DNA from 3 places in the Nocardia sp. NPDC050406 genome. Region 3 is predicted to be linked to each of the others. Evidence: riboswitches for the same ligand, from Rfam matches in the RefSeq annotation. Region 3 holds a riboswitch; each other region holds the start of a gene.
What was found. A riboswitch is a leader RNA that binds a small molecule or an ion and turns the genes downstream of it on or off. The one in region 3 is predicted to bind cobalamin.

Region 1 (9,999 bases), on a different contig from region 3:
TGCCCTCACGCCGCCGTCGTTGATCGCCCGGGTGGTCGCCGAGCTGCGCGCCGGACGCGCCGCCGTGGTGCCCGCGCTGCCGGTCACCGACACCATCAAGGCCGTGGATGCCGAGGGCGAGGTCACCGGCACGCCCGACCGCGCGGGGCTGCGCGCCATTCAGACCCCGCAGGGCTTCGAGGCCACGCTCCTGCGCGAGGCCTACGCGGGCGATACGCAAGCCACCGATGACGCCGGTCTGGTGGAGCTGCTGGGCGCGACCGTGCATACCGTGCCGGGCGACGCCCTGGCCTTCAAGATCACTACGCCGCTGGATCTGGTCCTCGCCAATACCCTTGTCGCCCAGGGCGGCGCTGGCCTTTTCGCCCGGAATGATGGCCTTGGCCACACCAGTCCCCTTGACGCATCCGTCAGCCCCCTTGACGCGGCAAGCGGTCTTGACACCCCGCGTGCCGTGAGCGACGCGCCGGGCGAGCGACGCGATTCCGCGACCCGGGCGGTGCGCACACCATGATCGATCCGACCGCGCTGCGGGTGGGCATCGGCTCCGATGTGCACCCGATCGAACCCGGCCGACCCTGCTGGATGGCCGGACTGCTGTTCGACGGTGACAGCGGCTGCGCCGGACACTCCGACGGCGATGTGGCCGCGCACGCCCTCTGCGACGCACTGCTCTCGGCCGCCGGACTCGGCGATGTGGGCGCGGTCTTCGGCGTCGGTCGCCCGGAGTGGCAGGGCGTCACCGGGGCGGCCATGCTGAAAGAGGTCCGGCGGCTGCTGGACGAGGCGGGCTACACGATCGTGAACGCCGCCGTGCAGGTGATCGGCAATCGACCCAAGATCGGGCCGCGCCGCGCCGAGGCGCAGCAGGTGCTGGGCGAGCTGCTCGGCGCGCCGGTGTCGGTCTCCGGCACCACCACCGACGGCCTCGGGCTCACCGGGCGTGGCGAGGGCGTGGCGGCGGTCGCCAATGCCCTGCTCTGTTGTCGCGGCTGATATCGAACGCGATACCTCCTCCGCCCGTAATACGCAACAAACCACAAGCTAGGATGCCTTGTCGTGACTCTGCGCCTTTTCGACACCGAGACGCGGACCCTGCGTGACTTCACGCCGTTGGTCCCCGGCCAGGCCTCGGTGTACCTGTGTGGCGCGACCGTGCAGGGTGAACCCCATATCGGCCATGTGCGCAGCGGCGTCGCCTTCGACGTGTTGCGAAGGTGGTTGGCCGCCAACGGTTCCGATGTGCTGTTCATTCGCAATGTCACCGATATCGACGACAAGATCCTGAACAAGGCCGCCGACCACGGGCGACCGTGGTGGGAGTGGGCCGCCACGCACGAGCGGGCCTTCGACCGCGCCTACGAATCGCTCGGTGTGCTGCCGCCCTCGGCCGAGCCGCGCGCCACCGGGCACATCACCCAGATGGTGGCGATGATGGAGCGGCTCATCGAGCGCGGCCACGCCTACCCGTCGCAGGGCAATGTGTACTTCGACGTGCTGAGCTTCCCGGACTACGGGAAGCTGTCGGGCCACCGGCTCGACGATGTGCACCAGGGCGAGAACGCGGGCGTCGGCGAGGGCAAGAAGGATCAGCGCGACTTCACGCTGTGGAAGGCCGCCAAGCCGGGCGAGCCGAGCTGGCCCTCGCCGTGGGGTCCGGGGCGACCGGGCTGGCATCTGGAATGCTCCGCCATGGCCGAGTTCTATCTCGGTCCGGAATTCGATATCCATTGCGGCGGAATGGATCTGGTCTTCCCGCACCACGAGAACGAGATCGCGCAGTCGCGGGCGGCCGGGGACGGTTTCGCGCGCTACTGGCTGCACAACGGCTGGGTGACCCTCGGCGGCGAGAAGATGTCCAAATCCCTGGGCAATGTGCTGTCGGTGCCGAATGTGCTCACCCGGGTGCGGGCGGTGGAGCTGCGCTACTACCTCGGCAGCGCGCACTACCGATCCATGCTGGAGTACTCCGATCAGGCACTCGCCGACGCGGCCGCCTCCTACCAGCGCGTCGAGGCGTTCGTGCGGCGCGTGGTCGAGCGCGCCGGTGCGGTCGAGATCGGTTCCTGGACACCGGCTTTCGCCGAAGCGCTGGACGACGACCTGGGCGTGCCCAAGGCGCTGGCCGCGGTGCACGGCGCGGTGCACGACGGCAACAAGGCGCTCGACGCCGGAGACCTCGACGCCGCGCGCACCCATGCCGCGGCGGTACGGGCCATGCTCGGCATTCTCGGCGTGGACCCGCTCGACCCGCACTGGGCCGCCCCGGCCGACTCCTCGGCCGCCATCGACGCCCTCGACGTGCTCATCGGCGCGGAACTCCAGCGGCGCCAGGAAGCGCGGACCACCAAGGACTGGGCCACCGCGGATGCGGTGCGCGATCGACTCAAGGCCGCGGGCGTGGAGGTCACCGATACGCCCGAGGGCCCGGAGTGGTCGCTCGCCAAGGAAACGCGGTGACCGGTGAGCTAGCAACCGCTCACCGAACCGACGAGGGGCGGTCGCGAACCGCCCACGACAATCGGGTACGGACGTACCCGACGACGATGACCCGGTGCGGGTTCGCATACGACAGCCGGGGACAGGCGGACCGCGCCGATGCGGTCGACAACGACGATCGGGCGCGGAGTTTCCGCATGACACGGAAGGCTATGTGATGGCAGGCAATTCGCAGCGGCGCGGCGCGGTCCGCAAGTCGGGCTCCAAGAAGGGCGCGGTGGTCGGGTCCGGCGGCAAGCGGCGGCGCGGGCTGGAGGGGCGCGGCGCGACCCCGCCCGCCGAGCTGCGCACCAAGCACCCCGCGGCCAAGCGCGCCGCCGCCGCGGCGGCGAAGGCCAAGGCGAAGGAGGCGCAGGGCCGCGGTCGCGCCCCGCGCGGCAAGAGCGACGACGGGCCGGAACTGGTGCTGGGCCGCAATCCCGTGGTCGAGTGCCTGCGGGCCGGGGTGCCCGCCACCGCGCTGTACGTAGCGGTCGGCACCGAGGCCGACGACCGGCTCACCGAATCGGTGCAGCTGGCCGCCGACGCCGGAATCTCCATTCTGGAGCTGCCGCGCACCGATCTGGACCGCATGAGCAGCAATGGCCTGCACCAGGGCATGGCCCTGCAGGTGCCGCCCTACCGCTACGCGCATCCGGACGACCTCGTCGACCGCGTGAACGGCTCCGGGGAACCGGCGCTGCTGGTGGCCCTGGACAACATCACCGACCCGCGCAATCTGGGTGCGGTCATTCGCTCGGTGGCGGCCTTCGGCGGCCAGGGCGTGGTCATTCCGCAGCGGCGCAGCGCCAGCGTCACCGCGGTCGCCTGGCGCACCAGTGCCGGTGCGGCCGCCCGGCTGCCGGTCGCGCGCGCCACCAATCTCACTCGCACACTGAAGGATTGGGCCACCCAGGGTTATCAGATCGTGGGCCTGGACGCGGGCGGCGACACCACCCTCGACGAATTCGACGGCACCGCACCGACGGTGATCGTGGTCGGCTCCGAGGGCAAGGGGCTGTCTCGACTGGTGCGGGAGAACTGCGACGCGGTGCTCTCCATTCCGATGGCGGGACCGGTCGAATCACTCAATGCCTCCGTGGCCGCGGGCGTCGTGCTCGCCGATATCGCCCGCCAGCGCCGTCGCTGACGCGAATTCGCTGCGCGACAAGGCATTTCGCAGTCGATCGGAAGTGCCGCGGGGGCGCGGCACGCCCGAAGGCACGCGTAAGGCAGCGGTTCGGGCCCTCGCGACCGTAAAATCAGCCGGTGGCCATAGAGCATCAGCCCATCGGTTCGCCGGTCGAGCATCCGCATGCGACGACAGTGCTGTTGCTGGGGACGCTGAGTGTGTTCTGCTGTGGCGCACTGGGTCCGGTGGCCTGGGCGCTGGGGCGGCGGGCGCTGTCGGATATCGAGGCGTCCGGGGGCGCGTACGGTGGCCGCATCCAGGTGGTCGTGGGCTACATCCTCGGCGTCATCGGGACGATCCTGATGATCTTCGTGGCGTTCCTGTTCCTCATGATGCTGATCGGCGGCCGCGCCTGAGGGCGCGTCAGTCCAGTCGCGCCTGATCCCGGTCGGCGAGCTGGTCGCCGGTGTCCCAGGCGGGCCATTCGGTGCTGACGCTGCCGGACCAGACGGGCTGACGGCGATCGCGCAGCGCCTGCATACCCTCACCGCCGTCGGCGCTCTTGCCGACATAGCCGTTGAGATCGGACTCCAGGCGACCCACCGTCTCGGGGGTCATGCCGAGGCCCTCCCAGAGCAGGCGCTTGGAGAGCGCGACCGGCAGCGGGGCCGAGCCGTTGGCGATGTCGTGGGCCACCGCGAGCGCGGTCGGCAGCACCTCGCCGCCGGGCAGGCTGTTGTTGGCCAGACCGATGGCCGCCGCCTCCTCGCCGTCGAAGGTGCGGCCGGTGAGCAGCAGGTCGGCGGCGTTGGCCAGGCCGATGAGGCGCGGCAGGGTCCAGTGCGCGTAGCCGTCGGCGATCGCGCCGCGGCGCACCTGATTCAGGCCGTAGACGGCGTCGCGGGCGAAGTACCGCAGATCGCATTGCAGGGCGAGCTCGAGCCCGATGCCGACGGCATGCCCATTGACCGCCGCGACAACGGGTTTGCGAATCCGGAACGGCGCGGGATCGATGAAACCATTGACCTCCCCCTTGGCGGCGAGATCGGCTCCGGCGCAGAACGCGGGCGGCGTACCCGTGATGACCACGGCCCCGATGGCATCCTCGGTATCGCAGCGACGTAGCGCCGCACCGAGTTCCGCCGCCATCGCCGGAGTCAACGCGTTCTGCTGCGCCGGACGATTCAGCGTGAGAACGGCGACCCCACCGGAGACATCGACGTGCAAGTCCGAACTCATGGCGCGATCCTACTGTGTTGGATTTGCCCTCCGCTGCGCTCCGGGCGGGGTGAGGTTGCGGCGCTTCGGCTGGGGCTTCGCGCGGCGCGGCAACGTGCCGGTGCGGCGATCAGGGGCGCAGGATCTTGCGGCCGATGGCGTACTTGTGCACCTCGGTGGGGCCGTCGTAGAGGCGGAAGGCGCGCATATCGCGGAAGATCATTTCGACGACGGTCTCGTCGCTGATGCCGATGCCGCCGAGCACCTGCACGCAGCGGTCGGCGACCTTGAACAGTTCCTCGGAGACATAGGACTTGGCGATCGAGGATTCGTGGCGCGCCTTCTCGCCTTGGTCCATGAGCCAGCAGGCGTGCCAGATGGTGAGGCGGCACTGGTGCAGCGCGATCTCGTTGTCCGCCAACATGAACGACACGCCCTGGTGTTCGCCGATGGGCTTGCCGAAGGCGGTGCGGGTCTTGGCGTAGTCGATGGCGATGGACTGCGCGCGCTCGGCCGCGCCCAGCCAGCGCATGCAGTGCGTGAGACGGGCGGGGGCCAGGCGCAGCTGGGCGTAGCGCAGCGCCTGTCCGGTCTCGCCGAGCACGGCGTCCTTGGGCAGCACCAGATTGTCGAAGCGCACCACCGCGTGGCCGCCGACGTAATTGCGGTCCATGGTGTTCATGACCCGCTCGATGACGATGCCCGGATTGTCGCCGTCGGTGAGGAACAGCGTCGGCCCGTCGGGCAGGTGCGGGTTGGCGGCCAAGCGCGCCATGATGATCCAGGTCTTCGCGCCGTCGGCGCCGGTGATCAGCCACTTGACGCCGTTGATGGTGAAGTTCTCGCCGTCGAAAGTGGCCTCGGTGGCCAGCTGGTTCGGGTCCGAGCCCGCGCCATTGGGTTCGGTCATGGCGAAGACCGAGCGCTGGTGGCCGTCGACGACCGGCTGGAGGTAGCGCTCGGTCTGTTCCTGATTGGCGACCTTGGAGAGCAGGAGCATATTGCCCTCGTCGGGGGCGGCGCAGTTCATGGCCACCGGACCGAGGGTGGACCAACCGGCCGCCTCGAAGATCACCGCCTGCTCGATGTGCGTCAGCCCGCGCCCACCGAGTTCCACCGGGGCCTGCACGGTCAGCAGCTTCTCGGCCCGGGCCAGCTCGACCAGCTCCTGCCGCAGTTCATCGGTCGGGCCGTGCGCGGTCAGCCGCGGATCGCGCTCGAACGGCACGATCTTGTCGATGACGAACTGCCGTACCCGGTCACGTTCGGCGGCGAGTTCGGCGGGAATCGCGAAGTCGATCATCGTTGGTCACCATTCAGTCTGGGATGCCTGTGTGGCGAGCATACGACGAGCCGCCGAGGAGACTGAAGGCACCCGCCCGCAGAAGGGCGGACGCAATGGTTCAGTGCCGAAGGACGCGGGTCAGGAAGCGCTCGACCTCATCGCGGTAGGCGGCGGGCTGATCGTCGTGCACGAGATGACCGGCATCGGGGACGACGACGTGCCGGGCGTCGGGGTGCACCTCGGCCATCTCCCGCATCTGGCCCGGCGGGGTGATGGTGTGCTCGCCCTCGAGGAGCAGGGCGGGGACCCGGATCGAGCGCCATTCGGACCAGAAGTCGCGACCGCCCCACTCCTCGGAGATATCGCGGAAGGTCTCCACCGAGCCGTGCAGGCGATAGCCGTCGGGGCCGTGGACGAACGAGTCCATGAAATAGCGACCGGCGACCGGGCCGAAGAACTCCAGCATGGCGGTGTCGTCCGAAAAAGGCTGCGGCCAAGCCGAAATCATGGCCGCCCAGTCCGCGGCGGTGCGGCCGCGAAAGTCGGGGGCGATGTCCTCCACCACCAGCGCCCGCACCCGTTCCGGATATGTCGCCGCGAACACCCACCCGTGCAGCCCGCCCATCGAATGTCCGATCACCACCATGGGTTCGACGATCGGCGCGGTCGCCACGGCCAGATCGGCGATGAACGCCTCGGTCGTCAACTCGTCGGGCGCGGGCCGCCCATGCCCCGCCGCGTCGAAGGTGTACACATGCCCGTACCCGCGCAGCCACTCCAGCTGCCGCCGCCACGTCCGAGCGCTGCCCATCAACCCGTGCAGCAGCAGAATCGGTGCGCCACCGCCACCTTCGTCGTACAACACCATCCCGACCCTAGTGCGAAGTCACACAGCCGATACCGCCCAGTCGGCAGGTAGCCTTCGGGCCATGGCAGTCGTGAAGATCAACGCAATCGAAATTCCCGAGGGTGCGGGCCCCGAGCTGGAGAAGCGCTTCGCCGCGCGGGCGCACGCCGTGGAGAACTCCCCGGGCTTCCTGGGTTTCCAGCTGCTCCGTCCGACCGCCGGTGAGAACCGGTACTTCGTTGTGACGCAGTGGGATTCGGAAGCCTCTTTCGAAGCCTGGCGGGACGGTCCGGCGCGGGCCGCGCACGCGGGCGAGGCGCGCAAGCCGGTCGCCACCGGCGCATCGCTGCTGGAGTTCGAGGTCGTGCTCGACGTCGCGGCCAAGAACGCCTGATCACACCCCATGTTGACGGTTGGCCAGCGGGGATGCGACAGTTTTGAATGAACAAGCGATGGTGACGCGGTAACCCGGTGTGAGTCCGGGGCGGTCGCGCCACTGTATTCCTCGCACCGAGCCCGAGTCGGGAAGGTGCCGGAGAGCCAGACACCGGCACCGTCGCACCCAACTCACGGGGACGCGAATTCCCCAAGGAGGACTCGATGGCAATCGTCCACTCCCCCAGCCGTTCCGGCGACGCGCTCAACGCGTGGCTCGTCACGGCAGGAGTCGTACTGCTGGCACTGCTCACCCTGTACCTGGTCGGCTTCGATCAGGGCGCCATCTCGCGCAGCGGGATGTACATGCACGAGCTGATGCACGACGGTCGACACCTGCTGGGCGTGCCGTGCCACTGAGCGGTTCCCCCGAGAAGCTGAGCGGTTCGCTCAAGACGCTGCTCCTGCGCGGCCTGCTGGCCGGTCTCCTCGCGGGCCTGCTGGCGGGCACCGTCGGATTCGTCATCGGCGAACCGAAGATCGAAGCGGCCATCGCCATCGAGGAGGCGGCCCAGGGCGGCCATTCGCACGGCGAGGAGGAAGAACCTCTCGTCAGCCGATCCGGCCAGAAGTTCGGTGAATTCCTCGCGCTCGGCCTGACCGGGCTGGCGCTGGGCGCGCTGTACGCCGCGGCCGCGAATGTGGCGCGGCGGCATACGAATCTGTCGGGGCCGAAGCTGGCGCTCGGCCTGGCCGCGGGCGGCTGGCTCGCCATCACCGCGGTGCCGTTCTTCAAATATCCGGCCAATCCGCCCGCGGTGGGCGACCCGGAGACCATTGCCGACCGCACCTGGTTGTGGGTCGCGGTGGTGCTGCTCGGATTCGCGGCCGTCGGCCTCGCGGTGTACGTGTACAAGCTGTCGCGGGGTCAGCTCGAAACGGTACGCCTGATCGCCGGTATCGCGACCTTCGCGGCGGTGGTGGCCGTGGGCTACGTCGCGCTGCCCGGAATCGACGAGGTGAAGTCCGATTTCCCGGCGAGCCTGCTGTGGCAGTTCCGGGTCAGTTCGCTGACCGTCACCACCACGCTGTGGCTGGGGCTGGGCCTGGCCTTCGCGGCGCTCACCGAATTCGCGGGACGCAGGTCGCCGCGGATCGAAACGGCCGCCGCGTAATACGCGCGGAGACGGGAAGAGGGGCAGTGCCACCACCGGCACTGCCCCTCCGTCGTATTCGGCACCCGCCGCGCTCAGGATTCGAACGAGGCGTCCAGCTCGATATTGTCGACCCCGGCGAGGGCCTTGCTCACCGGGCAGCCCGCCTTGGCGGCGTTCGCGGCGGCCAGGAAGCCGTCGGCGTCCAGACCGGTGGCCCGGCCGATCACCGTGAGCTTGATGTTCGAGATGCGGAAGCCGCCCGCCGGGTCCGGGCCCAGCGTCACGTCGGCGGTGACATCCAGGGACTGCGGGGTGCCGCCCGCCTGGGCGACCTCGTTGGAGAGCGCCATGGCGTAGCAGGAGGAGTGCGCGGCGGCGATCAGCTCTTCCGGGCTGGTGGTGCCGTCGGCATTGTCGGCCGAGCGCTTCGGGAACGAGACGTCGTACTTGCCGACGCCGGAGCTGCTCAGCTCGACCTGGCCCGAGCCGTCCTGCAGACCGCCGGTCCAGGCGGTACGCGCGGTACGTGTTGGCATCACTGTCCTTTCAGGATTCGAAGTCTTACGAGGATCGAACCTACTCCGTTCGAGTGAGCGAATAGTGCGGTCCGGTCAGAGCCGCACGCGGCGGCTCACTCCGGCGTGGTCACCTTGGCAAGCACGATGCCGCCGACTATCAGCGACAATGCCATGATGCGGCCCGCGCTCAGCGGATCCTTCTGCACCACCACACCGAGCGCGATGGCCCCGACCGCGCCGATACCGGTGAAGACGGCGTAGGCGGTGCCCACCGGCAGCGTCTGCATGGCGTAGGAGAGCAGCCACACCGCCACGGCCATGAGCACCAGGCAGATCACGGTGGCCAGCGGACGGGTGAAGTTCTGGGTGGGTTTGATGCTCTGGGACCAGGCGATCTCCACGAGTCCGGCCAAACCCAGGACGAGCCAAGCCATTTCAGTACTCCTTGCCGAGTCGGCGGGCGGTCTCGAGCGCGGCGGCGTAGGAGGCGTCGTGCTGATCGCGCCGGTGCGCGAGCGCCGGATCCTGGCGCGCGTTGGCCAGTTCGGCGGTGATGAAAACGGTGTCCTCGACGGCGAAGTGGCCCGCGAAGAAGTCGCGCAGGAACCGCTCCTGGTAGTCGAACTTCGCCTTGGGGGCGCCGGGCGAATAGGACCCGCCGCGAGCGGTGGCGACCACGAAGCGCTTGGGGACCAACGACATTCGCGGGAAGGTGATCTGGTCCAGCCAGGCTTTGAGGCTGGCCGGGATCGAGTAGTTGTACATCGGAGCGCCGATGAGAACCACCTCGGCGGCGCGCACCTCGGCGAGCAGCGGTTCGACGATCGCCCATGCCGCGCGCTGGGCGGGGGTGCGCGCCAGCTCCGCGAGCCGATCGAGATCGGTTGCGCCCTGGGCGAGTACGCGGTCGCAGAGCTCGGTCCAGGCTTCGTCGATGAAGGGCACCGGCTGCTCGGCGAGGTCGCGGTACCGGTAGTCGCCGTCCGGAT
Region 2 (9,999 bases), on a different contig from region 3:
GCGCATCCACGCGTGGAAGCTCGTGTGCCTCGATTCGGGGCTGCGGGTCGACGAGCAGATCGAGCGGATCGTCGACAGGCTGCGGCCGCGCACGGAGCGGATCGCCACCTGCGCGCGGCGGCTCGAGGCCGAAGGTGGTTGGGCGACACTCAATGTCGTCCGGTCCTTCGGGGACCCGGATGATCGCGCGCCCACCGATGCGCCCAATCTCTTCGGGTGGCACCTGAACCGCGAGGTCATGGAGTTCCTCCTCGCGGTCGGCGCGGAGCTCGACGTCGACGAATACGACCTGAGCGAATAGCCCCGCCGAACCAGGACCCTGCCGAACCAGGACCCCGCTGAACCAGGGCCCACTGAGCTAGGACTCAGCTGAGCTAGGACTCCGACGAGTACTCGGCCAAGTCGATGCGAGTTTCTCCGTACGTGCGCGACTTCAGGGCGTAATAGCCTGCGGGCCAGAACAGTTCGGGCGAGCGGCTGGAGCGTTCCACGACGATCAGCGCGTCCTCGGCGAGCCAGCCGTGCTCGGCCAGGGCGGCGAGGTCCGCGATGACCTGGGTGACGTCGAGATCGTAGGGCGGGTCGGAGAACACCAGATCGTAAGGGCCACCGGACGGCCCGCCCGCGAGCACCGAGGCCACGGCGCCGGGCCGCAATTCGGCTCCGGGCAACCCCAGATCACCGATATTGCCGCGAATCACCGCGGCGGCCTTGCGGTCCGATTCGACGAGCAGCGCGCGGGACGCGCCGCGGGACAAGGCTTCCAGCCCCAGCGCGCCCGAGCCCGCGTACAGGTCGACCACACGCAGGCCGTCGAAGTCCAGCCGGGCGGCGAGCACCGAGAACAGCGCCTCCCGCACCCGGTCGGAGGTCGGCCGCGTACCGGCGGGCGGGACGCGCAGTCGCCGCCCGCCAGCCGTGCCAGCGACAATGCGCGTCATCGCCGCGCCCTCCGAATCCGCTGCGCCCCCGCCGATTCCACGCGAGGGGCCGACCGCGTACCGGCGTTCACTCGGCCGCGGCCTCGGTGAGGCTCATATCGATCAGCAGGTCGCCGCCCTCGACCTGCTGCACCTTGCTGATGGCAACACGTTTCACCACTCCCCCGCGCGGGGCGGTGATGGCGGCCTCCATCTTCATGGCCTCGATGGTGCCGATGGTGTCGCCCGCGGCGATCGAGTCGCCCTCGCCGACGGCCAGGGTGACCACACCGGCGAAGGGCGCCGCGATATGCCCAGGACTGGTCTTGTCGGCCTTCTCGGCGGCGGGCACCTCACTGGCGATGGAGCGGTCGCGGACCGCGACGGGCCGCAATTGCCCGTTGAGGATGCACATGACCGTGCGCATACCGCGCTCGTCGGGCTCGGAGATGGCCTCCAGGCCGATGAGCAGGGTGACGCCCTTCTCCAGCTGGACGCGATGCTCCTCGTCGTGGCGCAGACCGTAGAAGAACTGGTTGGCCGAGAGCCCGGTGGTGTCGCCGTACTTCTCGCGGTGGGCGAGGAATTCGGCGGTGGGGCCGGGGAAGAGCAACCGGTTGAGGGTGGCGCGGCGCTGCTCGGAGGTGCCGTTGAGTCCGGCCTCGTCCTCGGCGGTGAGCTGGGTTTCGGGCTTGGCCGGTCCGCGTCCGGCCAGCGCGCGGCTGCGGAAGGGTTCGGGCCAGCCGCCCGCCGGGGTGCCGAGTTCGCCACGCAGGAAACCGATCACGGAATCGGGAATGTCGTAGCGTCCGGGATCGGAGGCGAAGTCCTCGACATCGACCCCGCTGCCGACCAGCGCGAGAGCGAGGTCACCGACCACCTTAGACGACGGCGTGACCTTGACCAGTCGACCCAGCATCCGGTCTGCCGCAGCGTATTTCGCCTCGACCTCCTCGAACTGGTCGCCGAGGCCCAAGGCGATGGCCTGCTGGCGCAGGTTCGACAGCTGACCGCCCGGAATCTCGTGGTGGTACACGCGCCCGGTCGGCCCCGGCAGTCCGGATTCGAAGGGCGCGTACACCTTCCGCAGCGCCTCCCAGTACGGCTCGAGGTCGCACACGTTCTGCAGGTTCAACCCGGTGTCGTAGGGCGAATTGGCCGCCGCCGCGACGATGGCCGAGAGCGCGGGCTGAGAGGTGGTGCCCGCCATCGGAGCCGACGCGCCGTCGACGGCGTCCGCCCCCGCCTGCCACGCCGCGAGGTAGGTGGCCAGCTGCCCGCCCGGGGTGTCGTGGGTGTGCACGTGCACCGGCAGATCGAATTCCCGGCGCAGCGCCCCGACCAGCGTCGCGGCGGCCGGAGCGCGCAGCAGCCCGGCCATGTCCTTGATGCCGATGATGTGCGCCCCGGCGTCGACGATCTCCTCGGCGAGCTTGAGGTAGTAGTCGAGCGTGTAGAGGTTCTCGTCCGGATTGGACAGGTCGCCGGTGTAGCTCATGGCGACTTCCGCTACGGCGGTACCGGTTTCGCGCACCGCGTCGATGGCGGGCCGCATCTGGTCGACGTTGTTGAGCGCGTCGAAGATGCGGAAGATGTCGATGCCGGTCGCGGTGGCCTCGGAAACGAATGCGCGCGTGACCTTTTCGGGGTACGGCGTGTAGCCGACGGTATTGCGCCCGCGCAGCAGCATCTGCAGGTTGATGTTCGGCACCGCCTCGCGCAGCGCAGCGAGCCGCTCCCACGGATCCTCGTAGAGGAACCGCAAAGCGACGTCATATGTTGCGCCGCCCCAACATTCGATGGACAGCAGTTCCGGCGTCATGCGCGCCACATGCCCCGCGACATCGAGCAGGCCATTGGTCCGCACCCGCGTCGCCAGCAGCGACTGGTGCGCGTCGCGGAAGGTGGTGTCGGTGACCGCGACCCCCGGCCGCTTGCGCAGCCACTCCGCGAACCCCTCCGGCCCCAGCTCCAGCAGCGTCTGCCGCGATCCGGCGGGCGGCGGCACGGTCATATCGAGGGCGGGCAGCTTGTCGTGCGGGTACACCTTGGTGGGCCGCTGTCCGTGCGGCTTGTTCACGGTGACATCGGCCAGATACCGCAGGATCTTGGTGCCGCGGTCGGCGGAGGAGCGCAGCGTCAGCAGCTGCGGCCGCTCGTCGATGAACGAGGTGGTGACCTTGCCCGCCCGGAAGTCCGGATCGTCGAGCACGGCCAGCAGGAACGGGATATTGGTCGTCACGCCGCGAATGCGGAACTCCGCCACCGCCCGCCGCGCCCGTGCGATGGCGACGGAGAAATCGCGCCCTCGGCAGGTGAGCTTCACCAGCATGGAGTCGAAGTAGGCCCCGACCTCGGCCCCGACATTCGCGCCGCCGTCGAGGCGCACGCCCGCGCCGCCCGGCGAGCGGTAGCCGGTGATCCGTCCGGTATCGGGCCGGAAGCCATTGGCCGGATCCTCGGTGGTGATGCGGCATTGCAGCGCCGCACCGCGAATGGTGATCGAATCCTGGCTCAGCCCAAGGTCTTCCAGCGATTCCCCGGCGGCGATGCGCATCTGCGCCTGAACCAGGTCCACATCGGTGATCTCCTCGGTCACCGTGTGCTCCACCTGGATTCGCGGGTTCATCTCGATGAACACGTGCTTGCCGCGTTCGTCGAGCAGGAACTCCACGGTGCCCGCGCACGAGTACCCGATCTCCTTGGCGAAGGCCACGGCATCGGCGCAGATACGGTCGCGCAGTGCGGGATCCAGGTTCGGGGCGGGCGCGAGTTCGATGACCTTCTGATGCCGCCGCTGCAGCGAGCAGTCGCGCTCGTAGAGGTGGATCACATTGCCGTGCTGGTCGGCGAGGATCTGCACCTCGATATGGCGGGGGTTCACCACCGCCTGCTCGAGGAAGACCGTCGGATCGCCGAAGGCCGATTCGGCCTCGCGCGCGGCGGCCTCGATGGATTCGCGCAGCTGCCCCCGGTCGTCCACCTTGCGCATACCGCGACCGCCGCCACCGGCGACGGCCTTGACGAAGACCGGGAACTCCATGTCCTCGGCCGCCGCCATGAGCGCGTCCACATCGGCGGAGGGTTCGCTCGAGTTCAGCACCGGCAGTCCGGCGGCCTTCGCGGCGGCGATCGCCCGGGCCTTGTTACCGGTCAGCTCCAGCACCTGCGAGGACGGTCCGATGAAGGTGATGCCCTCGTCCGCGCAGGCCGACGCGAGGTCCGGATTCTCGGAAAGAAAACCGTAACCCGGGTAGACAGCGTCGACCCCGGCACTCTTGGCCGCGGTGATGATCTCCTCGATCGACAGATACGCCCGTACCGGATGCCCCGGCGTGCCGATCTGATACGCCTCGTCCGCCTTCAACCGGTGCACCGAGTTGCGGTCCTCGTACGGAAAGACAGCGACCGTGCCGATGCCGAGTTCGTATGCCGCGCGGAATGCGCGAATGGCGATCTCGCCGCGGTTGGCGACCAGGACTTTGGAGAACATTCGCCTAAGGTACCTGCTCCCCGGACAGCCTTCGGTCACGATGTCCGGTTCGCAGGAATCTTCACAACGGGGGTTGGCTGAATTGCGAAGATGTGTTCACGCGGACGACACATGGGCCCTCCGACCCCGCCTCGTGAACGGTGGCTATCGGTCGGCGATATGCTCTGTGGCGCAGTCGGTTCGCCGGACGGGAGCCCCCAGTCGGCGTCGAAACCGGATACTCACAGCCCGTGAGTTCCTCCGGTGAGAGGGAACCCGGTGAGAATCCGGGACTGTCCCGCAGCGGTATACGGGAACGACCGCCGTCATGAGCACTGGGCACACCTGGGAAGCGACGGCCAGTAGGTCGGCCGATGAGGCCGGAGCCCGCGAGTCCGAAGACCTGCCGACCGTGCCGGATACGCCGTATCCGGCGGCCTCCGCCTCGTGGATTGGGCGACGGACCGCACGTGTACTCGGCATGCCTTGGTTTCGGCGTGCACGCGGCACGGCTGTTCGCACCCGCGGCGGTGGCCAGTGGCTCTGGAGCACTGGAGAACACCTGTGACCGCAACACCCACCCCTTTCACCGCGACGGTGCTCGGTACGCCGCGTATCGGGCCGCGCCGGGAACTCAAGCGCGCCATCGAGTCCTATTGGGTCGGGCGCATCGACGCCGAGGCACTGCACGCCGTCGGGCGGGAGCTGCGAACGGCGCAGCTGAACGCCTTGCGCTCCGCCGGATTGGATTCGATTCCGGTCGGAACCTTCTCGTACTACGACCAGATGCTCGACACCGCCGTCATGGTCGGCGCACTGCCGCCGCGCGTGGCCGGGATCGAGGACCCCTTGGACCGCTATTTCGCGGCGGCGCGCGGCACCGATACCGTCGCGCCGCTGGAGATGACCAAGTGGTTCGACACGAACTACCACTACCTCGTGCCGGAGATCGGAGCCGAGACCGCGTTCTCGCTGCATCCGGAGAAATTGCTGGCCGAGCTGCGCGAAGCCCGTGAGCTCGATATTCCCGCGAGGCCGGTGGTGATCGGACCGCTGACCTTCCTGAAGCTCGCCAAGGGTGTCGGTGTCGATCCGCTGCGGCGACTCGACGACCTGCTGCCCCTCTACCGCGACCTGCTGCGGCAGTTGGCCGAGGTGGGCGCGCAGTGGGTGCAGATCGATGAACCGGTGCTGGTCACCGATCTCACACCCGACGAGCTGGCCTTGGTCGGCAATACCTATCGGGAACTGGCCTCGGTGCCGGACCGCCCGGCCCTGCTCGTCGCCACCTACTTCGGGCGGCCCGGCCCGGCACTGCCGGTGCTGGCCTCCACGCCGGTCGAGGCGATCGCGCTGGACTTCACCGCCGGAACGACCGTGGACGATGTGGTCGGCGTCGCTGCGCTGCGCGACAAACTGGTGGTGGCCGGAGTCGTGGAGGGCCGCAATATCTGGCGCACCGATCCGGACCACGCCCTGTCCACCCTCGCCACGTTGTTGGGAAGCACCGGCGCACTCGTGGTCTCGACCTCGTGCTCGCTGCTGCACGTGCCGTACTCGCTGACCGCCGAACCGGACCTGGATCCGGCGCTGCGGTCGTGGCTGGCCTTCGGCGACGAGAAGGTCACCGAGGTGCGGGTGCTGGCCACCGCCGTGCACTCCGGAACCGAGGGCGTCGCCGACGAATTGGCCGTCGCCCGTGCGGCTTTGGCGAGCCGGGCCGCCGACGCCCGGTTGCGCGACGACACCGTCCGCGCCCGCCTGGCCGCCCTCGGCCCGGAGGCCACCCGCCGCGCCCCCGCCGCGGAACGCGCTGCCCTGCAACGGGATCGGCTGAACCTCCCCTTGCTACCGACCACCACCATCGGCTCCTTCCCGCAGACCCCCGCCATCCGCCGGGACCGGGCGGCACTGCGCAAGGGCGACATCACCCCCGCCCAATACCAGGAGCGCATGCGCGCCGAGATCGCCGAAGTGATAGCGCTGCAGGAGAAGTTGGGCCTCGACGTGCTCGTGCACGGCGAGCCCGAGCGCAACGACATGGTGCAGTACTTCGCCGAACAGCTCGACGGCTTCGCCGCCACCGCGAACGGCTGGGTGCAGTCCTACGGCACCCGCTGCGTGCGCCCGCCGATTCTCTACGGCGATGTGGCGCGGCCCGAGCCGATGACCATCGAGTGGATCGAGTACGCGCAGTCGCTCACCGACAAGCCGGTCAAGGGCATGCTCACCGGGCCGGTCACGATCCTGGCCTGGTCGTTCGTGCGCGACGACCAGCCGCTGGCGGATTCCGCGCGCCAGGTCGCCCTCGCCATCCGCGATGAAACCGTGGACCTACAGGCGGCGGGTATTCGGATCATCCAGGTGGACGAACCGGCGCTGCGTGAACTGCTGCCGCTGCGCGGCGAGCAGCAGCAGGAGTATCTGGACTGGTCGGTGGCGGCGTTCCGGCTCGCCACCTCCGGCGTCTCCGACGCCACCCAGATCCACACGCACCTGTGCTATTCGGAGTTCGGTGAGGTGATCGACGCCATCGCGGCCCTGGACGCCGATGTCACCTCGATCGAGGCGGCCCGCTCGCACATGGAGGTCCTCGACGATCTCAATGCCGCCGGATTCGCGCTGGGGATCGGCCCGGGTGTCTACGACATCCACTCCCCGCGCGTCCCGAGCGTCGACGAGATCGCCGGTTCGCTGCGCGCGGCCCTGAAAGCCGTTCCAGCCGAACGGCTCTGGGTCAATCCGGACTGCGGTCTGAAGACCCGTGGGCCGGTCGAGGTGGCGGCGTCGCTGCGCAATATGCGGGCGGCCGCGGACGCCGTGCGCTGAGTTCGGCGGGCCCGCGGTCAGCGGTGACCGCGGGCCCTCGGCCGAGCGAAACCTAGTCGGCGGTGAGGAAATTCAGCATGTCGGCGACGGCACGCGGATCCTTGACCGCACCCGTGTGCGAGGCACCCGGGTACACGATCAGGCGGCCGTTCGGCAGTCCCTCGGCGGTGCGCCGGAAGTTCTCGACCGAATAGCAGGCGTCCCGGTCGCCGCCGAGAACCAATGTCGGCGTGTCGATTTCGCCCAGTCGTCCGGTCAGGTCGAAGCCGTCCTCGGCGCGCACATAGGCCAGCATGCCCGCCGGGTCCTTCGGACGCACCAGGGGATCGACCAACCACAGCAGCGGTCTGGCCAACGCGGCCAAGACCGGGGACTTGATGGTGATATCCACGCCGTGGTGCAGACCACGGCGACCCGCCGCGACCGCCTCGGCGTAGTTGCGCTGCGCGACAAGGGCATTCGGGTCGAGCCGATATCCGGACGACAGCACCACCAGCCTGCGCACCACGTCCGGGTGGTCGGCGGCCAATTGCAGGGCGATGGATCCGCCGGAGCTGACGCCGATCACGTCGACGGGTTCACCGAATTCGATCCGCAGTGCGTCGGCGTGCCGCGCGGCGATATCGGCCATGGTGGTGCCCGCCGGGGTGCCCGGTGCCCGGTTCACCGCGTAGACGCGGAACCGCTCGGCCAGCGGGGCCAGCGTCTTGATCATCGCCGCGCGCATCCACCCGGTGGGATTGGCGAAATCCGGCGTGAACCACACCAGGAACGCCAGCGGCCTGCCCGACCCCAATGCCAGGTAGGGCATGCCGTGTTCGAGTGTTCCTTCCACGACGCCGAGTTCGCTCGCCAGGGCGGTCTTGGCCATATCACTCTCCAGATCTCTTGGGCGGGACTGATTCCCACAGTGCCGCGCCGAGATCACGGCGTCGATGACCTCCGAGGTCATGGAATTCAGGCGGCGCTCACCGCCGGGGCGATCTCCGCTTCCCTGGAAGCCTCCGGTTCCCGGAAGCCAGGGAGGTAGTCGTCGACGAACGGAATCATGAGCTGGATGAGCGGCCCGATGCCGAAGGCGTAGACGAGGGTGCCGATGCCGACACTGCCGCCCAGCAGCCAGCCGGTGGCCAGCACGGACGCCTCGATCCCGGTGCGAATCAACCACACCGGCTGACCGGTCCGCCGAACCAGTCCAGTCATCAAGCCATCGCGCGGCCCCGGACCCATCCCCGCACCGATATAGAGCACCGTGGCCACCGCGTTCACGACCACCGCCAGCCCCATGGCCCCGACCTGCCACGGCAGCCCGTGCACCTGCGGCAGCAGCCAGAGCCCCGCGTCGACGGCCACCGCGATGACCACCACATTGCTCACGGTCCCCAGACCGGGCCTCTGCCGCAACGGAATCCAGGCCAACAGCACCGCCACCCCGGTGATCGCGACCACCGCGCCGAAGCTGATCGCCACCCGCCCGGCCACGCCCTGATGGAACACATCCCACGGATCGAGGCCGAGCCCGGCGCGAATCATGACCGCCATCGACAGCCCGTAGAGCACCAGTCCGACATAGAGCGCGATCAACCGACGAAGCAACATTGGCCCAGCATGGCGGGCAACTGGTCTGTGAATACAGAGCCACTCGCCAATTACTGGACCGATCGTCCGAAACTGGACTGGTTTTCGCCTCGTCAGGACTGAAAAGTGGACCTTTCCGCACCGAGGCGACCGGCCGCGGCGGTCAATTCCTCGATATAGCGCAAACGTTCGGCACGCGTGACCGCGGAGCGCAACGGTCCGATCTGCAACTCCATGGCGGCGTGGCCCTCGGCATCGAAGACCGGCGCGCTCAGGTAGCTGAGCGGCAGCGCGTCGGCACCGTTCATCGTCGCCGGATCGTAGGGAGCGCCCCCGACCGTCGCCAAGAGCGCGAGCACCCGGCCGCGCAGATCCTTGCTCGTCGGGTGTTCGGCGAGATGGTCCACCACATCGGCGAGTACGCGCAGGGTCGGAATGCTGTCGGGAGCCAGCCGCCACGCGCTGTAGCCCTCGGTGCGCAGCGTCTCCAGCACGGCCGCGTAGTCGGCACGGCGTTCTGGGACGGCGGTCTCGAGCCAGTCGCGCTGCCGGGCCGCCCCGGCGTGGGCAATGATGGCCGCCCCGGCGGGAGCCAGCAGCGGGAAGCGGATGCCCGCCTCGATGCCGCCGGGTACCAATCCCCGATCACGGGTCACCGCAAGGAATTCCAGCTCCTCGCCGGTGATGGCGGTGAGCGCGGCACCGCAGCCGACCCGGGCGGCGAGGCGCTCGAGCTCGGCGTGCAACCACTCCCAGTCGCGCTGGGCGGCGGTGGCCCGGTGGCCGATGGCGGCCAGCGCCGGACCGAGCTCATAGCTCAGATCGGGCAGTCGGCGCACCCACCCGCTGTCGCCGAGGGCCGCCAGGATCGCACCCACCGTGGAGCGATTGAGATCGAGGGTGTCGGCGATTTCGGCGGCGGTCATCGAACTGTGGTGGGCGGTCAGGAGTTCGACCACGGAGATGACCCGCCGGGTGGGCGGCGAGCTCTCCACCGCCCCGGTCTTGCCAGTGGGCACAGGTTCTCCTAGCCTAGCCGAATACGAATAGACATATTGGTCGATTCGAATAATCGTACTGAGGAGTGGGCGTGGGGACAACGCGGTGATCGCCGATTTCGCCGAGAACTGGCTGCTGTATCTGTCGATTCCGCTCGTCGCGGCGCTCATCGGATGGTCCACCAAGATCGTCGCGGTGGAG
Region 3 (9,999 bases):
AGCGGGCCGACCACCACGAGCAGCAGTACCGCCACCACGACCATCAGCCAGACCGAACGAATTCGACCGCGCCCCTTCATCTGTTCTCCCCCATCGCCACCTGCCGTGCCCGGGGACTCACCAGCAGCGTCAGCAGATCCGCGACGAGGTAGATCCCGATACCGACGGCCGCCAACAGTACGGCCGCCGACTGCACGAACGGAAAGTCCCGAGATTCGATGGCGCGCAATAATTCCTGTGACAGACCCGGAAACGCGAACAGCGTCTCCACCACGGCAACCCCGCCGATCAGACCGACCACCGATCCCGCCAGCGGGTGAATCGACGCCGACACCGCATTCGGCGCGACATGGCGCACCATCAACCGCAGCCCACCAATCCCGTTGAGCCGCATGGTCCGTATGTACGGGCTGGCCATGACCTCGGTCGTCTGTGCCCGCACCATACGCACCGGGTGCGGGCACAGGCCGAGCAGCAGGCACGTCACCGGCAGCACCAGAATCTCCGGACGGCTCCACGCACTCGTCCCGGTCGGCAGCAGGGATACGGCGGGCAGCAGCCGCAGCGACAGCGACACCGTGGCCACCAGCAACACCCCGAAAACGAAGGAGGGCATGGATTCCGCCGCCAGCGCACTCATGCTGATCACCCGATCGGTCCGGGAACCAGGCCGCGCACCCGCCACGAGGCCGAGTGCCAGCGCCACCGGAATCAGCAGGGCGGCAGTCAGTACCGCGAGGGTGACGCTGTTGGCGGCCCGATCGAGCAACACATCGCGCACGGGCCGACCCGAAATCAGGGAGTTCCCGAAATCGCCCCGCGCGAAGTCGACCACCCATTCCAGGAAGCGCACCGGAGCAGGCCGGTCCAGACCCAGTTGCGCGCGTAGCGCCGCCAGCTGTTCGGGGGTCGGATCGCCGCTGCCTTGGCGCGACAGAATCACCGTGGCCGCATCGGAATCCAGCGCCTCGAACAGTACGAAAACCATCAGTGCGACAGCGAACAGCACACCGATCCCGGCGCCCACGCGCCGAGCGATATAGGCGATCACGATCGGATCAGTGCTCGGCCAGCCAGGTAGTCGCGTAGTTCGCCCAGTCGTCGGTGCCGGGCACGCCGTCGCGCACGCCACCCACATGGTTCTTGGCCGCGTCGGGCCGCTTGGCGAAGCTGTGCAGGATGTAGCCGCCCTCGTCCCACAGCTCTTGCTGGAGTTCGCGATACAGCGCGGCGCGCCTTGCCGGATCCATGGCCGCGCGCGCCGCCGCGAACTTGGCATCCCATCCCGGCCGCCGCCAGCCGGTGCCATTGCTCGGCGAATCGCTCGTCATGGTCTGGCCGTAGAAATAGTCGAGACTGTAGTTCCACCAACCGATATGGGACAGCGGCGCTTTACCGCTGACCTGCGAGAAGTAGGTGTCGGCCGGAACCGATTCGAGCTGGATGGTGATGCCCGCGGCCTTCGCCTGTTCGGCGAAGAGCGTCGCCGATTCGAGCATGCCCGGCGTGCCGTCGGCGGTGGGCAGCGTCACCGTCAAGTTCTCTTTGCCCGCCGCGCGCAGCAGCTCGCGCGCCCGTTGCGGATCGTAGGAGCGCTGCGGCAGGCCGTCGTGATAGAACGGCGCGCCCTTGCCGTAGACGTCGTTGCCGATCTCGGCGTAGCCGTAGTACACCGCATCGACCATGGCCTGCCGGTCCACCGCCAACCGCATGGCCTGGCGCACCCGCGCATCGTCGAAAGGCGGTATGTCCACGCGCATCTGGAACGCGCCCATGAGCCCGGCCGGTGGCACCACCACGGTGGTGTCCGGATCACCGGCGAGATTTCGGGCCTGTAGGTACGAGATCTCGTGCACCACATCGGCTTCCCCGGACAGGAAGGCGTTCACGCGCGCCTCGGTCTCGGCGATCTGAATGATCTCGACCTCGTCGAGCAGTACGGCGCCGTCCCAGTATCTCTCGTTGCGCCGCAGCAGGGTTCGGTCACCCGGTGACCAGCGTTGCAGCGCGAACGGTCCGGTGCCGACGGGCAGCACCGACCCGTCGATCACGCCGGTGCCGTCCTTGACGATGTAGCAGTACCAGCCCGCCAATACCGAACCGAAGTCCGCCAGTGGGGTTTTCATGGCGACCACCACGTCGAGATCGCCCTCGGCGCGAGTACGCGACATATCCACCGCGGAAAGATCGCCGGACGACTTCTTGGCCGGGTCGAGCATGCGCTCGAAGCTCCACAGCACATCGCGCGCGGTGAGCGGGCTCCCGTCGCTGAAGACCACGCCCGGCCGCAGCCGGATACGCCATTGGCTGCCATCGGCATTGGGCTCGAGCGATTCCGCGAGGCGATAGCGCAGCGTCAGATCGTTGTTGTAGGCGACGAGCTTGTCCCACACGTTCTTCGACACCGCGCCGCCCGCCGAACTACCGGCCTGATGCGGATCGAGCACATCGGCGCTCGCCGACCGCCCCGCGATGACGGTGCGCAAGCGCCCGCCCGATCGTGGCGGCCCCTGTGCGGCGCCCCTGCCGCTGTCGGAGCCGCAGCCCGTCATTATTCCGGCCCCGCCCAGCACGACAGCGCCGAACGCCCCCGCACTGCCGCGCAGGAACGTCCGGCGGCCGAATCCCGGCCGATCCGATGTGTAGTTGTTCATTGCCATCCTCGTGGGTGTGATCCCGATACCGCGGGCGCAGGTATCCTGGCTCCCGGATCAACACACCCCACCGGCCTTCCAACCTGGGCAGGTCGTGGCCATGAAATCGGTGGATAGCTCCCCGGTGACAGTTGCGGGACAGCCCCGGATTCGCACCGGTGTTCCCTACGCCGGGTACAGACCCTACAGTGGGCCCGGATCGGCCCCGCGAATCACCTGCTGCCGAGGCGAATCGGCATATCGCGGACGAGCGCCCAGGTGGCCGCGGTCGCCGCGAGGGCGGCGAGGACGCAGGCGGTGAGGATGGCGGCGGTGCCCACCGAATCGGCCCACTGCTCGAGTATGCGTTTCGTCGGGATGTTCGTCGCGCTCGCCATTCCGGCGGGCACGATCAGGATCAGTCCGGCGACGACGAGCAGCAGCCCGCCCACACCGCCCCAGGCCCGACGGTAGAACGCCGCGGCGATGGCCGCGCCCACCGCGAGGAAGATGGCGAAACCCAGCCAGAAGCCCAGGAATATCCATCCGTACTGGTCGGCGGAGGTGTACAACGCCGAAGCGTCCGCCTCCAGGGCTTGCGGCCAATCCGCCACCGCATACACGGCACGTTCGATTCCGAAGCCGAGGGTCACCAGCGCGGCACCCACGGTGACCAACAGCAGGCCGAAAAGCAGTGCCTGCGAGAGGCATTGGCGTCGGGTGACGCCGTGGGCGATGTACATCGGCAGGTAGATCGCCGTGACGTAGACGCCCATGCCGAGCATGTACCAGGGGCTGATGAAGACGAAGACGCCCCAGCCACTGATCGTGATGTCCCGGAAGAAGCTGACGGCCACGGTCACCAGCAGGGACACGATCAGCAGCCCGGCCCAGACGATCACCAGTCCGCTGGAGTGCCACAGGTTTCGAGTTACCGCGAAGCGTCGCATCACCGGGCTCCTCTGGTGGTGAGGTGAACGAAAAGTTCTTGCAGCGCAAGGGGTTCGACGGTCACACCCGCCGCCAGCGCGGATTGCTCCGACCACGGTTCCCCGTGCACCGTGGCGCGTTTGGTGCCACCGAGTTCCCGCAGGCTCAAGACGGTGCGATCGCCGATGAAGGCATCCACCCGGTCGGCCGGGCCGGTCACGGCGGCGCCGCGCCCGCGCAGGGTCTCGGCGTCGTCGTGTACCAGCAGCCGACCCTTGTGCAGGATCACCACGTCCTCCAACAGTGGCGCGACCTCGTCGATGAGGTGCGTGGACAGGATGATCAGGCGCGGGTGGGAGTCGTAGTCGCGCAACAGTTCGTCGTAGAACAGGTGCCGCGCGGGTGCGTCCATGCCCAGGTAGGTCTCGTCGAAAATGGTGACCGGCGCACGGGAGGCCAGGCCGAGCACGCAGCCGAGTTGTGCGCGCTGCCCGCGGGAGAGCTCCGAAAGCCGTTTGCGCGGAGCCAGTTCGAACTTCGCCACCAGTTCGTCGGCGTACTCGGCCGACCAGTTCGGCCGAAACAGCGCGGCCATGGTGAGCGCGTCGGCGACACGGTCTTCGGGCCAGTTGTGTTCGACGGTGTCACCGCCGCCGCTGATCAGGCAGATGCGGCTCATCGCGGCGGGGTTCTCGTACACCGGTTCGCCGTCGAGCAAAACCCTTCCCGCACTGGGCTTCCGGAAGGCGGCCAGCACCGAGAGCAGTGTGGTCTTGCCCGCGCCGTTGCGGCCGAGCACACCGTGGATACCCGGTCCGGCCATGCTGAACGTCACCCCGTCCACGGCCGTGTCGGCGCTGCGCGGATATCGCACGCTCACCTTGTCGAATTCGATCCGTATGGTCATTTCCGTTCCTCCCCCGCACTTTCGATATGTGCGACAACCTCGGTGAGCGGCAGCCCGAGCGCGGTAGCCTCCGCGATCATCGGGTCCACCACTTCCGCGAAGAACCGTTCCCGGCGCTGACGCGCCAGCGCCTCCCGCGCGCCGGGCGCGACGAACATGCCCACCCCGCGTCGCTTGTAGATCACGCCCTCGGCCACGAGCTCCCCGAACGCCTTGGCCGCGGTGGCCGGATTGATCCGGAACATCTGCGCGTACTGGTTGGTGGACATGATCTGCTCATCCTCCGCAAGCGTCCCGTGCAGTACGTCCGTGCGGATCTGGTCGGCGATCTGCTGATAGATCGGGCTCCGGTTGTCGAACACGGCACTCCATCGCATCCGGGCGCACCTGACGTGGCACCAGTTCTATGGTTCATTACTGATGTAATGAACCATAGAACAGCCCCCGGCCACGGTCAAGGAGCTACCGTCGTCGGGTGACGCGCGCCCGCAGGCCGCGCAGGACGAGTCCGAACACGGTGCTGCCGCCACCGCGCGCGGGCGCGTCCTTCGACTTCGCGCACCAGACTTGGAAGTTGGTCGGGCTGACCGGCATCGAGATGTGCTCGTGGGTAACCAACCACCGGCCGTCCACGCGGCGCAGGCACACGGTCTCGCGCACCCACATCGACAACTCGACGCCGCCGATATGCGTCCCCGAATCCAGGTGCAGCATATTGGCGAAGGCGACATCGCCCTCCACGCCGATGGTCAGATCGTGCGTCTCCAAGCCGATCGGGCCCGTGTAGCCGTCGAACCACCGCAGGAAGTTGCGCCGCACTTCGTCGGCGCCGGTGAATCGCAGGGGCGCGACGACGTCGTAATAGACGATGTCGGGCGAATAGCACGCCATGAGTCGATCGATGTCCTTGGCGCGCTGCGCCTCGGTGCGGCGCGCGAGGAACGCCCTGATCTCATCTTCGTTCGCAGTCATGACACTCCGACGAGACAACCCCGGCAAATGTCAGGCCGCGCGACGGAATGCGAGCAGACCCGGGAACCTGTGCGACGCACGCGTATCGACGCAGCTCAGCCACTGTCGCGCGGCGACAGCGAGCGGCCGGAACGCGAGTTGTCGGCCATCCGCGGCGGTACGAGGCTGAGGTGGTGGATTTCCTCCGATACGCACAATTGCTGCCCGCCTCCCATCGCCGCGACCCCATCCCCGAACCTCGGCACACCTGGTGGCCGTGGCGCGGCCGCCGAATTCATGTGGCGCGCACCGACAATCCGAATGCGACGGTGCGGCTGCTCGCCATCCACGGGGCGGGCGGCCACGCGGGTCTACTGTGGCCGTTGACGGCGACCGCCCGGCAGGAGGGCGTCGAGGTGATGGCGGTGGATCTGCCGCTCTACGGCGACACCGTGGAACCGCGTCCCGGTTCGGTGCGCTACCGCGACTGGGCAGAGCTGCTCACCGAATTCGTCTGCGCCGAAATCGAATCCGACCCGCGACCGCTGGTGTTGTTCGGTGCCAGCATGGGCGGAATGCTCGCCTACGAGGCCGCCGCCCGCACCGAGGGCATCGCGCATGTGGTGGCGACCTGTCTGCTCGATCCCGCCGATCCGGCGGCGCGTCGCGCGGCCGCCCGCTGGTCTTTCACGGGCGGTATCGCACCGGCGCTGCTGCGTGCGGTCGATCCGCTGCTGGGTGGGGTGCGGGTGCCGATTCGATGGCTGGTGGACATGGGCAATATGAGCCTGGACCCCGAGGTGTCGCGCATCTGCACGTCGGACCCGAAGGGCGGCGGGGTCAGCGTGCCGTTCGGGCTGCTCGCCGACTTCCTCTCCTTCCGGCATACCGCGCCGGAATCCTTTGCGGCCGTGCCGATCACACTCACCCATCCCGCCGCCGACCGCTGGACTCCACCCGAGTTGAGCACGGCCTTCCTCTCCCGCGTCGCCGCGCCCACGCGAGTGGTATTGCTCGACGGCTGCGGCCACTTCCCCCTCGAGGAACCCGGCCTCACCCAACTCGCCACCACACTTCGCGAAATCCTGGCCGCAACGAAAAGCACTACATGACAGCAGCTCTCACGATTCCGGAGCCAGCCTCCGCACCAAGGCCATGAGCTGATCAGTGGTCACCCCGTGCCGGGGCAGTACACGGTGCACGTGCACATCGACCGTATGCACCAGGGACCGCGCCGTCGCCGTCGCATCGTCTCCGCCGCGGCCACACCGGTCGAGATGGAACGCGATCTCGGCGACCAGATGATCCTCGAACCCTTGCAGCGCTTCGACTTCCGCCTGTACCCGCGGCGCGACTCGATGCAGCAGCGCGTGCAGCCCCGGCCGATCCCGATGCAACTCGACCACCACTTCAAGGATCCCCCGCATGGCCTCCTCGAACGGCGGTAGCGTCACCCGCATCTCGGCCAGCACCGCCCCGAGCCGCGCTCCGCTCTCCGCGAGATGACGCTCGGCCAACACCCGCAACAGCGCCTGCTTGTTCGGAAAGTACTGGTACAGCGTCCCGATGGACAGCCCCGCCCGCTCGGCGATCCGATTGGTCGTCGCCCCCAACCCTTCTCGGGTGAACACCTGCGCGGCGGCCTCCAGCAGCGTGTCCACCGTCTCCCGGGACCGCCGCTGCCGAGGAAGCTTTCGCGCGGATTCGACCATCACGTCAACGGTAGCGCTGATACCGGTGGCCGCCGAGTCCGCACATCGTGTCAGCGGCCATGTCAGCGCGCGGTCAGCGCGGTGTCAGCGCGACCGGCGACTGTGTGTACATCGAACGAAGCAACCGGGACCGACCCGGTTCCGGTCGAAACGAAAACCGAAGGAGCACATCATGTCCGCCATCATCACCCTGACCGACCAGGACAAGTCCACCATCCGCGTCGCCGCCTACGGCGCGGTCGCGCTGCTCGCCTCCGCCGGTGCCCCGCACAAGGGCGTCACCCAGGGATCCATCGCCCTGACCTCGGCGACGGGTCTGGTCGGGCACGTCCTCGCCGCCAAGTCGAAGGACATCAAGCTGAAGGGTAAGAACACCGCCGAACTCGCCGAGCAGGTCCTGCCCGCCCTGAGCGCCGCGATGAGCGTGCTCAACGGCGAGGACCCCGCCGAGGCCGACAATTTCCGCGCCACCATCCTGGTCGCGGTGGAGGCCACCGCCCACTCCGGCAAGCAGCCCACCCCCGCCGTCACCGCGATGGCCCGGAAGATTACCGAGGCGCTCGGCGCGTGAGGACCGCTCGCCTAACTCGACAGCTGATTCGCGGCGGTCGCGCTCCGGAAGGCCGCCGCGATGAGCTCGATGCGGGCGGCCTCCATCTCGGGGCGCGGGTAGGTGTTCCGGAAGATCGCCTCGCCGTCGAACATGTGAATCAGGGACGTGGCTATGAGCCGCGCGACCTCGGGCGAGACGTCCGGGGCCAGCGCGGCCACCGCGATCTCCTCGACCTCGCTGATCAGGGTGCGCACGACGGGCTCGAAGCGTTCGCGCAGTTCGGGTTCGGTGCGGGCGGCGACGAACAGTTCGAGCCACACGGTGTTCGTGGCGTCGCGGACCTCGCGGCGGATCAGGTGCATGATGTCCGCGAGATCCACCGGGTGGCCGGTGTTCTCGGGTAGCCGCAGATTCTCCACCGCCGCCATGTGACGGCGACGGACCTCGTCGGCGGCCGCCACCACGAGATCGATACGCGAGTCGAAGTGCCGGAAGATGGCACCCTTGGATATGCCCGCGCGGCTGCTGATCTCGCCCAAAGAGGCTTTGTGGTAACCGATTTCGGCAATGGTGTCGATGGTGGCATCGACGAGTTTGGCCATGGTGTTGGCGCGGCGCTCGGCCTGGGTTCGTCGCGCGGTCGTCAATTACCCTCCAGCTCGCAGGAATCGGCCGGTTCGGCGGGCGCCGAGGACCTCGGCGGGCTGCCCGTCACCGAAGACGTACTGGCCTCCGACGAATACGGCCGACACGGCTTTGTCGTTGCGATTGACCATACGGGGCAAGTTGTCGTACATGGCGACCGGACACTCGGCGTAGGCGTCGAGGGAATCGTCGAGCCCGGCGGGGTCGATCACCACCAGGTCGGCGCGGTCGCCTGTCCGCAGATGACCGGCGTCGATGCCGTACCAGTCCGCGAGTTCGCCGGTCACCCGGTGCACCGCGCGCTCCAGCGACATGAACTGCTTCCCGGCCTGTTCCGCCTGATGCACCCGGCGCAGGAAGCGTAGGCCGAAGTTGTAGAACGCCATGTTCCGCAGGTGCGCGCCCGCATCCGAGAACCCGAGTTGCACCCCTGGATCCACACTGAGCCTGTTCAGGATCTCGGGCCGATGGTTGGAGATCGTGGTGCGCCAGCGCAGTTTGGTGCCGTGCTCGACCACGAGGTCCAGGAAGATGTCGACCGGGTGCACGCCGCCACGATCGACGCCGACCTGGCCGAAGGTCTTGCCGATGACGCTGCCGTCCGGGCAGTCGACGATCTCGGCGTCGAAGAAGTCGCGATGCCAGACCCGAATCCCGAATGTGGAGTCGTAGTCCTTGCGGAACCGTCGCCGGTAGTTCTCATCGCTCATGAGCGCATTGCGCTGCACCTGATCGGCCAGGTGCAAGGCGGCCGCGCCGGAACCGAATTCCTCGAAGATGACCAGGTCGATGCCGTCGGCGTACACCTCGAACGGCACCGGCAGATGTTGCCAGCGGAAATCGCCGCCGAGGGCATTGACCACGCGGGCCATCGTGGTGAGCAGTGACACCAGCAGCGGATTGGTTTTGAGGTCCGCCGCCGAGATCAAGGTGGTCTTGAGCCGCCGCCGCAGCAGGCCCACGCTGGCGAAGACCACCGCGAGTATGCGATGCGGATGCTGAATATCGGGCCCGCCCTGCAACACTCGACCCCGCCGCCGCAAAATCGCGTTGAGCCGCCGTCGTTCCCGCCACCTCGCATAGGTCGACGGCAGGGTCCGCGAGCGCGCCACCTCACCATCGACCTTGTCGAACAACAGCTGTTGCGCCGACATCCCGACGAACCCCGCGTCCAGCGCCTCGGTGAGCGCGGCCTCCATCGCCGCCTGCTCGGCCGCGGTGGGCCGCACCTGCTTGCGAGTCGCGCGATCGAGTCCCATCGTCGCGGCCCGAATATCCGAATGCCCCAGCATCGCGGCGATATTCGGGCCCAACGGCAAAGCCTCCAGCGCCGCGACGTACTCCCGCGCCGAACCCCACGTCTTCCCCGCCACCACGTCGATCACATGCCGCCGAGGAATGGCCTCCACCCGCCCGAACAGATCCCCCGCATCCACGGCCCCCGCGTGCACGGTCGACAGCGAACACGACCCCAACAGCACCGTCGTCACCCCATGCCGCACCGACTCCGCCAGCCCCGGCTCTCCCAACACCTCGACGTCGTAATGGGTGTGAATATCCACCATCCCCGGCACCACCCACTTCCCCCGCGCGTCGACAACCCGCGCACACCCACCCTCATCGAGGGGCTCCGCGGACACCGCGACCACGCGATCCCCTCGTAACCCG

Region 1: another riboswitch for cobalamin. It lies ahead of ACIBH2_RS27360 (CbtB-domain containing protein); the one in region 3 lies ahead of ACIBH2_RS19035 (ABC transporter substrate-binding protein).
Region 2: another riboswitch for cobalamin. It lies ahead of metE (5-methyltetrahydropteroyltriglutamate--homocysteine S-methyltransferase); the one in region 3 lies ahead of ACIBH2_RS19035 (ABC transporter substrate-binding protein).

The regions. Positions count from the first base shown of each region.
Region 1 is NZ_JBITIM010000003.1:856,519-866,517, forward strand. It holds partial or broken gene ispD (2-C-methyl-D-erythritol 4-phosphate cytidylyltransferase) at 1-349, shown strand, start outside; gene ispF (2-C-methyl-D-erythritol 2,4-cyclodiphosphate synthase) at 529-996, shown strand; gene cysS (cysteine--tRNA ligase) at 1,060-2,460, shown strand; gene rlmB (23S rRNA (guanosine(2251)-2'-O)-methyltransferase RlmB) at 2,657-3,628, shown strand; gene ACIBH2_RS27335 (DUF4190 domain-containing protein) at 3,748-4,026, shown strand; gene ACIBH2_RS27340 (enoyl-CoA hydratase/isomerase family protein) at 4,034-4,849, opposite strand; gene ACIBH2_RS27345 (acyl-CoA dehydrogenase family protein) at 4,959-6,131, opposite strand; gene ACIBH2_RS27350 (alpha/beta fold hydrolase) at 6,232-6,978, opposite strand; gene ACIBH2_RS27355 (antibiotic biosynthesis monooxygenase family protein) at 7,043-7,354, shown strand; cobalamin riboswitch at 7,354-7,533, shown strand; gene ACIBH2_RS27360 (CbtB-domain containing protein) at 7,561-7,755, shown strand; gene ACIBH2_RS27365 (CbtA family protein) at 7,746-8,510, shown strand; gene ACIBH2_RS27370 (OsmC family peroxiredoxin) at 8,585-9,028, opposite strand; gene ACIBH2_RS27375 (DMT family transporter) at 9,124-9,444, opposite strand; gene ACIBH2_RS27380 (FMN-dependent NADH-azoreductase) at 9,446-9,999, opposite strand, start outside.
Region 2 is NZ_JBITIM010000001.1:2,084,217-2,094,215, forward strand. It holds gene ACIBH2_RS09960 (DUF4279 domain-containing protein) at 1-301, shown strand, start outside; gene rsmD (16S rRNA (guanine(966)-N(2))-methyltransferase RsmD) at 375-941, opposite strand; gene ACIBH2_RS09970 (pyruvate carboxylase) at 1,009-4,413, opposite strand; cobalamin riboswitch at 4,629-4,818, shown strand; gene metE (5-methyltetrahydropteroyltriglutamate--homocysteine S-methyltransferase) at 4,957-7,221, shown strand; gene ACIBH2_RS09980 (alpha/beta fold hydrolase) at 7,274-8,173, opposite strand; gene ACIBH2_RS09985 (YitT family protein) at 8,179-8,820, opposite strand; gene ACIBH2_RS09990 (helix-turn-helix domain-containing protein) at 8,913-9,818, opposite strand; gene ACIBH2_RS09995 (DUF445 domain-containing protein) at 9,904-9,999, shown strand, end outside.
Region 3 is NZ_JBITIM010000002.1:1,258,635-1,268,633, reverse strand. It holds partial or broken gene ACIBH2_RS19045 (ATP-binding cassette domain-containing protein) at 1-44, opposite strand, end outside; gene ACIBH2_RS19040 (ABC transporter permease) at 77-1,051, opposite strand; gene ACIBH2_RS19035 (ABC transporter substrate-binding protein) at 1,059-2,654, opposite strand; cobalamin riboswitch at 2,693-2,821, opposite strand; gene ACIBH2_RS19030 (hypothetical protein) at 2,867-3,583, opposite strand; gene ACIBH2_RS19025 (ATP-binding cassette domain-containing protein) at 3,583-4,470, opposite strand; gene ACIBH2_RS19020 (GntR family transcriptional regulator) at 4,467-4,832, opposite strand; gene ACIBH2_RS19015 (YybH family protein) at 4,933-5,442, opposite strand; gene ACIBH2_RS19010 (alpha/beta hydrolase) at 5,616-6,533, shown strand; gene ACIBH2_RS19005 (TetR/AcrR family transcriptional regulator) at 6,543-7,133, opposite strand; gene ACIBH2_RS19000 (hypothetical protein) at 7,306-7,704, shown strand; gene ACIBH2_RS18995 (TetR/AcrR family transcriptional regulator) at 7,716-8,333, opposite strand; gene ACIBH2_RS18990 (amidohydrolase family protein) at 8,334-9,999, opposite strand, start outside.